One region of the Levilactobacillus yiduensis genome, then DNA from elsewhere that is predicted to be linked to it. Evidence: predicted binding sites of a transcription regulator. Region 1 holds the regulator's gene; the other holds the start of a gene.
What was found. The regulator Rex, encoded in region 1, represses fermentation and respiration genes when NADH is low (regulators of the CRP and FNR family bind a similar motif). The targets are predictions, from matches to a motif close to TTGTGAANTANTTCACAA.
Positions count from the first base shown of each region.

Region 2: the regulator Rex is predicted to act here: its motif matches at 2,328-2,345, upstream of NGM66_RS01365 (NAD(P) transhydrogenase subunit alpha).

Region 1 is NZ_JAMXAZ010000003.1:125,344-129,829, reverse strand. It holds gene NGM66_RS02980 (SDR family NAD(P)-dependent oxidoreductase) at 1-155, shown strand, start outside; gene NGM66_RS02975 (ABC-F family ATP-binding cassette domain-containing protein) at 246-2,198, opposite strand; gene NGM66_RS02970 (redox-sensing transcriptional repressor Rex) at 2,514-3,152, shown strand; gene groES (co-chaperone GroES) at 4,054-4,338, shown strand; gene groL (chaperonin GroEL) at 4,399-4,486, shown strand, end outside.
Region 2 is NZ_JAMXAZ010000001.1:266,030-270,515, forward strand. It holds gene NGM66_RS01355 (NAD(P)(+) transhydrogenase (Re/Si-specific) subunit beta) at 1-811, opposite strand, end outside; gene NGM66_RS01360 (NAD(P) transhydrogenase subunit alpha part 2) at 808-1,122, opposite strand; gene NGM66_RS01365 (NAD(P) transhydrogenase subunit alpha) at 1,125-2,312, opposite strand; gene NGM66_RS01370 (hypothetical protein) at 2,521-3,177, opposite strand; gene NGM66_RS01375 (aldo/keto reductase family protein) at 3,254-4,222, opposite strand; gene NGM66_RS01380 (YfcC family protein) at 4,420-4,486, opposite strand, start outside.

The DNA of each region.
Region 1 (4,486 bases):
CAGAAGTGACCGGGCCCATGGTCAGCAAGATGCCAATTGGTCGTTTAGCCCAACCGGCGGAAATTGCTAACGTCATTGCCTTTATCGCTAGCGATGAGGCATCCTTTGTCACCGGGGCCACGATCAACGTCGACGGTGGCTACACGGCCCTTTAGTCGAGTAAAAATATGCATGAAAAAGGCGCTCACTTTAACAGCTGAATCGTGCTGCTAGAGCGGGCGTCTTTGCGTCGCTTTGTGTGGTGATTAATCCGCGAAATCTTCCAGGGCCAGGCTCTTTTCGGTCCAGTCCTCCTCGGTCGCGGCCAGTTCATCGGTGACTGACGTGAGCTGCTCCTGCAGGTCGGCCAGCTTTTCGGCATCGTTGAAGTTCTCGGGAGAACTCATGGCCGTCTCGACCGTCGTCTTCTGCGTTTCCAACTCGCCCAGCTTGTTTTCTAGGGCATCGACCTGACGACTCAGTTTCCGTTTGGCCTTGGCCTGTTCCTTTTGCTGTTGATAGTCGACCTGGGTCTGCTTGGGTGCGTCAACGGTCGGGTGAGCGGCTTCAGCTTCGGCGGCTTCCTTGGCGGCGTAGGCGTCTTGCTCGGCTTTCTTTTCTACATAATAATCGTAGTTCCCCAGGTAGCGGGTCGTCCCGGTTGGCGCCAGCTCCACGACTTGTGTGGCCACTTGGTTGATGAAGTACCGGTCATGGGAAACGAACAAAATCGTGCCATCGAACTCGTTGAGCGCGTTTTCCAAGACTTCCCGGCTGTCGATGTCCAAGTGGTTGGTTGGTTCGTCCAGCATTAAGAAGTTGTCATGGCGTAGCGCTAATTTAGTCAGCAACAGGCGGGCCCGTTCACCCCCGCTGAGGCTGTGGACGGTCTTGTCGACATCACTACCGGTAAAGAGAAAGCTGCCCAGAATCGAGCGAATATCGCCCTCGGGAGTTGTCGGATGGTCGTCCCACAGTTCGTGGAGCACCGTTTTCTTCTCGTGCAGCGTGGCTTGGTCCTGATCGTAGTAGCCGGTGTCAACGCCGGTACCGAAGATGATCTGGCCTTGAATAGCAGGAATCCGCCCGAGAATCGTCTTCAATAGGGTGGACTTACCAATGCCGTTGGGGCCGACGATGGCCACAGCCTGGTGTTTTTTGATGTCCAGGTTGACCGGTGCGCAGAGTATCTGATCGTCATAGCCAACCGCCCCGTTGACCACGTCCAAGACCACGTTACCGCTTTGTCGGTGGGGTTTGAAGGTGAAACGGGCGACCTTTTCATCGCCTTCAGGCTTGGCCATGCGGTCCATCTTTTCCAATTGTTTCCGCCGAGCCTGGGCCCGTTTGGTGGTCGAGGCCCGCACGATATTTTTATTCACGAAGTCTTCGAGCTTACTGATCTCGGTCTGCTGCTTGTCGTATTCCTTCCATTCCCGCTTGAGCCGCTCAGCCTTGGCATCGATGTAGTGTGAATAGTTGCCAGGATAATGGTCCAGCCCGCCGTGTGCCATGTCATAGACGTCGTTGACCACGTGATCCAGGAAGTACCGGTCATGGGAAACGACTAAAATGGCGCCGGAGTAACCTTGCAGATAGCCTTCCAACCAGGTGAGTGTTTCGACGTCCAAGTGGTTGGTCGGTTCGTCCAAAATCAAGAGGTCGGGCTTTTCCAGCAACAGCTTGGCTAAGGCCAGTTGGGTCCGTTGCCCACCGGAAAGCTCGTTGATGGGCTTGTCGTAGTATTCTTCGCCAAATTCAAATCCGTGGAGCACACCCCGAATTTCGGCTTGGTAGCCGTAGCCGTTGTGGTCGCTAAAGTCTTGTTGGAGCTGGTCGTAAGTCGCGCTGACCTGTTGGAACTGTTCGGCATCGGCAATGACGGCCGGGTCGCTCATCTGCTGTTCCAACTCATGGATCCGTTTTTCTGTGGCGCGAACCTCGGCAAAGACGTCAAGCATTTCGTTCCAGACGGTCTTCGATGAGGCGAGTCCGGCATTTTGGGCTTGGTAGCCCATGGTCAATCCCCGTTTTGTGGTAATCTGGCCGACGTCCGGGGTGGTTTCGCCAGCAATCATTTTAAGTAAAGTGGATTTCCCAGCACCGTTGCGGCCAACCAGTGCCACGCGGCCATGCTCGGGGACGTCCATGGTGACATTTTCAAATAAGACGGTCGCCCCGAAACGCCGGGTAACCTGTTGGACTTGTAAAAGAATCACGGTATGACCTCCTTGATGGGGTTAAAGTTATTTTTAAGGTATATTTCAGCGGGCAATGGTAAGTCACTGTCCGTTCTGAAAGTCTTGGGTTTGTGCGGCAGTTTGGCCGAAACCTCAGTATGTCTATTTTAGCATATTCTGCAATTAGACCGAAATTCCTAAATAATTGTGAAAAATACTTGCAATTTCTTTCACAAGGCAGGCGGTTATGCTATAATTTGTAAGAAAGTAAATTTCACAATCAGGTTATCATCTAGAGAAATGGTTATTGCCGGTTTGGCAGTGATCAGCAAGATTGATTAGGAGGTCTCGTTTTTGACAGAACAAAAGATTCCCCGCGCCACAGCGAAGCGGCTCCCCATTTACTACCGCTACTTAAACATCCTGTTGGACGCGGATAAGACGCGTGTTTCCTCGACTGAATTATCTGAGGCAGTTAAAGTTGACTCTGCCACCATTCGCCGAGACTTTTCATACTTCGGTGCCCTGGGTAAGCGGGGGTACGGCTACGACGTTGAAAGTTTAATTAAGTTCTTTAAGAAAATTCTGAACCAAGATCGGCTGACCAACGTGGCCTTGATCGGGGTTGGGAATTTGGGCCATGCCCTGTTGAACTTCAACTTCCACCAAGACGGCAACGTCCGTATCAGTGCGGCCTTTGACGTGAACGCAGACATTGCCAACACGATTCAAAGCGGCGTGCCGATTTATCCAATGACGGAGTTGCGGACACAGTTGGAAGAACAACAGATTCAAGTGGCCATCTTAACGGTCCCATCTGACGTGGCCCAATCCGTCACGGACGATGCCGTTGCCGGCGGGGTGAAGGGAATTTTGAACTTCACACCATTACGGGTCACCGTTCCTAAGGATGTCCGGGTCCAAAACGTGGACTTGACCAACGAATTACAAACGTTGATCTACTTCTTGGAACACTACAACAGCAAAGAATAGAACGGGGTCGTAATCTTTTGGGGGATTACGACTTTTTGTTTACGCTTTGTGAAGCCATCGCCGGAAAAATTGCCAATCTATCGGCAAAAAGCCCTTCACAAAATAGCCTTGTGATTGTGCAATTATAGACAACGGCCTGAATTAATTGGGGGATTACGGAAGAACTGAAAAATAACAAGATAAAACTAGTTATTTGCAGACACACGGTCCGGGCTGGCCGCCTACCGTCCACCAAATATGGGTCGGAACGCGGTGGGCGGACGGGTCGAGCCAAAGGTCGGTCTCGACACCTCGCCTTTGAGCCGAAAGACCGCGTCTCAAAGACGCCAGTTACCTAAGCGGCATGAAAAGTCATGCCGTTTAGGTAACTCCCACGGCTGAACCCATATTTGGTGGACTCTCGGCGACACGGATGATTAACTACTAATGGTGTTAACCCTTAGTAACGAAAGCCCATAGTCGTCTCTAATTGATATCGGAGTCGTTGACAAGCCCTAACCCGCCGGAGTCAGCCAGCAATGGAGCCAGCTGTGTCGACCCAGTTAGCTGGTGTTTCTTACCAGGTTACTGGGTGGGACGACTTGAGAGACTGGTGAACTTTGCCAGGCTTTCAAGCGAACCGGAAGACCGTTTCTCAGGCTGGAGGTGTTCCCCAGAGCAGGCGGAATTGCTGGCTGACGGAGGCATTCTGGTTTCGCCAACGTTATTAGAAAAATCATACAATGAAGGATTTCGCTTAGAGCCACAAGGGCTAGGCGAACTGGGCCGTTAGCACTCGGCAAATTGTTTGCCAAATTCCTTGATTTTTAGCGCGAAAAACCATATATTAGATATTGTTATTAGCACTTATGTTAGTCAAGTGCTAACAGTGCTAAAAAGTAAGTTTATTGGAGGGATTCAAGTGTTAAAACCATTAGGAGACCGCGTCATTTTGGATCAACCACAAGAAGAAGAAACTACGGTTGGCGGCATTGTTTTAGCAAGTAATGCGCAGGAAAAGCCTTCAACGGCCAATGTTGTTGCTGTGAGTGATGGCCGTGTGTTAGACAATGGCGATAAGGTAGCCCCAGCTGTTAAGGTTGGCGACAAGGTATTGTTCGACAAGTACGCCGGTACAGAAGTTAAGTATGACGGCAAGACTTACCTTGTTTTACACGAAAAGGATTTAGTCGCTGTCGTTGACTAATTGCTTTCCCACTGATACGAGAGACTATTTAAAAAATTTAGTATGAGGTGAATGTAGAAAATGGCTAAAGAATTAAAGTTCTCTGAAGATGCACGCAGCAAGATGCTGGCTGGTGTTGACAAGTTAGCTGATACGGTCAAGACGACCT
Region 2 (4,486 bases), on a different contig from region 1:
CCACGGAACGGTTCATGGCATCAGCCATTTGTAAGGTCAAAATGGTTCCGGCGGCCCCGACCAAGGCCCCGGCGATGATCAGGACTTGATTGTTAATGACAAAGCCGGCAAAGGCAACGGCCAACCCAGTGAAGGCGTTTAACAGTGACACGACCACCGGCATGTCGGCCCCACCAATTGGCAAAGTCATCAGCAGACCAAAGACCAGACTCATGGCCAGCGCTAAGGTCACGTACCAAACGTTGGTCGGCAGCCCGATCATCAGGTAGGCTGACACCAAAATCGCCAGCACGACGATGATATTTAACAGGCGCGCCCCCGGAAAACTAATCGGCTTCCCAGAAACGTGACCGGACAGCTTCCCCGTGGCAATCAACGAGCCGGAGAACGTGATGCCCCCAATGATAACGTCCAGCAAGACGGGCAGCGAGAAGGCCACACTGAGCGTGGCCCCGTCGCCCTTCAAGAGGTAATCGAAGATCCCAATCGTGGCAGCGGCCCCGCCACCCACGGCGTTAAAGAGGCTGACCAGTTGGGGCACGTCGGTCATGGGCACCTTGCGCGCCTTGACAACTCCGTAGAGAATCCCCAGCGCCAGGCCCACTAACAGGACGACCCAGCCGATAGGATCGATTTTCCCTTCAACAATAATCGTCACGATGATCGTGATCACGGCCAGAAACATCCCGACCGCAGACAGGCCATTGCCCCGCCGCGCGGTCTTCGGGGACCGCATAAAGTGGACCCCCAGGACGTAGCAGACCGCCGAGACTAAATAAATTAACGAAGAAATTGTTTCTAGCGCACTCATTTCTGCTCAGCCTCCCCCTTCTTCGCGGCCGGTTTCCGGTCAAACATGCCCAACATCCGGTCGGTCACGGTGTAACCACCAGCCACGTTGACAGCGGCAAAGAAGGCCCCGAGAAAGGCCAACACGTAAAACAGCACACTGTTGGCCTCCGCGGCGATAACAAACGCCCCGACGACAACGACTCCGTGAATCGCGTTTGCCCCGGACATCATTGGCGTCTGTAGGGTCGCGGGGATTTTACTCATGACTTCAAACCCCACTAACAGACTTAAGACAAAAATCGCTAAATTCGTAAATAATTCCTGACTCATGGCTAATCAACTCCTTTACTATCAGTTGATTCCGCTGGCTTGGCGGGGTGCCGGTCGGGCAACTTCATGGCTTGCCGGACCCGGCTACTGATAATCTCGCCGTTGGTCGTTGCCAGCAGTTCACCGACCACTTCATCGTCGACATCCAAAACCAATTGGTCATCTTGGATAATGGCGTTGAGGACGGCCTGAACGTTTTTGGCAAACATGTCGGAAGCCGAAGCGGGCAACTGGCTGGCCATATCACCCGCGCCGATGATTTGGGCTTGTTGGGCCGTGGTCACGGTCTTGTCGGGCTGGGAACCGGCCACGTTGCCGCCGAGGTCGCTGGCCGCCAAGTCAATGAACAGCGTACCCGCCTTGGCCGCATCAACGGATTTCTGGGTGACTAACAATGGTGGCCGCCGTCCAGGAACCTGTGCCGTGGTAATGATGACGTCATTTTGCGCAATGAATTCAGCCAACTCGGCCTGTTGCTGGGCGGTTTCCTCCGGGGTCAATGCCCGGGCGTACCCGCCTTCACCAGTTGCCGAAACAGAGGTCGTCAGAAACGTGGCCCCCAACGATTCGACTTCACCGCGAGAAGCAGGCCGGATGTCGTAGCCAGAAACCATCGCGCCTAGCCGTTTGGCCGTTCCGATGGCTTGCAGACCCGCCACCCCGGTCCCTAGAACCAGAACCTTGGTGGGTTTAGCGGTCCCAGCGGCCGTAATCATCATTGGTAAATACCGGGAGAACCGGTCCGCGGCCAACAAGGCGGCCTTGTAGCCGGCCACACTGGCTTGCGAGCTCAGGACATCCATGCTCTGAGCCCGGGAAACGGTTCGCGGCAAGAGTTCAAATGCCAACGCATTAATTTTCTTATCCGCCAATTCCTTCACGTAGTCCAAATCCGTCAGGGGTTGTAACAACCCTAATAGGGTCTGACCAGCCTTCAGTTGGTCGACGACATCCTTACCCGGTTGGCCAATCGTGGCCAAGACGTCGGCCCCTTGAATTGCGGCTTGCCGGTCACAAATCTTAGCACCCGCGGCTTCAAAGACCGCGTCCGGGTAAAACGACCGGTCACCGGCCCCCGTTTCAATCAAGACCTGAAACTCACCTTTTACCAGTTTACGCACGACTTCTGGCGAGAGTGCGACCCGGTTTTCCCCGGGGGCCTCTCGTAAAGCAGCAATCGTTAATGACATGCCACCCATCTCCTTTTGAGAATTAGTTCACAATTTCATCATAGGTCCCCCAAGCGGCTAAAACAAGTCTAGCCGGCATAATTAATCCGTTAGTAAGGTGACCGACCAATGCGGTTAAGTCGCAATCTAGCAATCTTTTAGACCATTTGTCCATTAAAAAAAGATTCTTCAACAGTTTATTGAAGAATCTTTTCTTGACAGCCGAGTTTTAGCTTAACCAGCCGTCCATTTCGAATTTCTTGGCTTGAATGATATCGCCGGCCTGAGTCGCCAGCCTACTAGCCGTTGCACTACCGGGATGCGCCGCCACGGCAGCCCGCAACTGTGCCAGTTGATCGGCAGAAAACAGCCAGGTCAACGCCTGTTCTTGGGCTAAAATCACGTATAAATTCCAGGCAGCGCCGGCTGGTTGCGTAGCCAATAACTGCTGCAGCAGTGCATCGCGGACCCGTTGTCGGCTGGCAGCGGTGGGTTCGTAGATGACGTGGGGCTTTAAGTTATTTTGAAAAATGACCCGTTCCGTGGTCTGCTCAGCCAACGTTTCGGCCCCCAAGCCATCATAGAGGGCATTGACGATATCCCAGCTGGTGACCAACTTCAGTGCGGTCTTGAGGTGGGCATCCTGCGCCAGATCCGACCTGAGGCGAATTTTAAAGGCGTTCAGGTACTGCGGTAGCTGGTCAAAGCGCGCGGCATCGGCAATCGCCATTTGGTCGCCATTCACGGCCAGAATGCCCTGGTCGACCAGGTCCAGCACGGCGGCCAACACCAGGTAGGCCTGCGTGGTGAACCGGGTCCGCAGCATCGGTCGCTTGTCGATGTGTTCAGTCAGTAGTAAAAAATTTTTGGCGGTCGTTAAAGCCAAAATGGTCCCTCCCTTTCCCCGTGTCACGGGTGCTTACGATTAATAAGCATACCACACGGGGTGGCGAAGCCCAACTCTACCCGATCTGCCGCGAGAACTTCTTAAACCCAAATAACTGGTCGATTCGGTCATAATACTCAGCCGGAATCTCAAGGTCCAACGCCTTCAAATTATTTTGCAGTTGAGCTGGCTTGCTGGCACCGGTAATCAGACTGGAGATTCGTGAATCACGTAATCCCCAAGCTAAGGCAAACGTGGCCAGGTCGGTATCTAATTCCTGGGCCATCTTGAGCAGTGCTTCGACCTTGTCCAAATTGGCATCCGTCAACAAGGCCTTGATTTGTCCTTGATACGTGGCCCGTGAGCCTGCCGGAATGGCCTGATCCTTGCGGTATTTCCCGGTCAGCAGGCCTTGGGACAGCGGTGAAAATGGCACGACACCCAGTCCCAACTTTTCACAAACATCCAGCAACTCATGCTCGATGTAGCGGTCAAACATGTTGTATTGCGGCTGAACCACCGTCATCGGGTGCAGGCCGCGTTCTTGAATGATCAGTTGTGCTTCCAGAATTTGGACCGGCCGCCATTCACTCACGCCGTAGTACAAGATCTTGCCTTGATCCACCAAGCCGCTGAGGGTGCTCAACGTTTCTGCCAGGGGTGTTTCAGGGTCAAAGCGGTGACAGAAATACAGGTCCAGGTAGTCCGTCTGCATGTTGGTCAGCGACTGGTCGAGCGATTCCGTGATGTGCTTGCGTGAGAGACCGCGGTCGTTCACGCCGTCACCGGTCGGGAAGAACACCTTGCTGGATAGAACCAATTCCTTGCGGGGCAGCTCTTTCAACGTCTTCCCCAAGAACCGCTCGGCCGCACCACCGCTGTAAGCGTCCGCGCAGTCAAAGAAGTTGATACCCTTCTCGTAGGCCAACTTGATGCTTTGCGCCGCCAGATCCTGCTTGCTAGTGTCGCTAACGTCGGTCATCCAACTGCCCAACGCCAATTCACTGACACGTAATCCTGATTTACCTAACTGCCGATACTTCATGGATGAAGTCCTCCTTTAAATTATGTAACCGTTTTATTTGCTCATGATTTTAGTTTAGCAGTTTTTGGTAGTCGTGGCATGTGATTTATTAAACAAATTTAAAAGTATGGTATTTATCCACATAAAAAGTCGACCCGCAAGTCGACTTTTTTCGTTGCTCATCATTATTCTGAAACTGTGATAGCTGGCAGTCACCCTTAGCTCAGCATGACTTCCATGACCAGGATGGCACCACCGAAGACCAGCACGAAGGCCACCACTGGC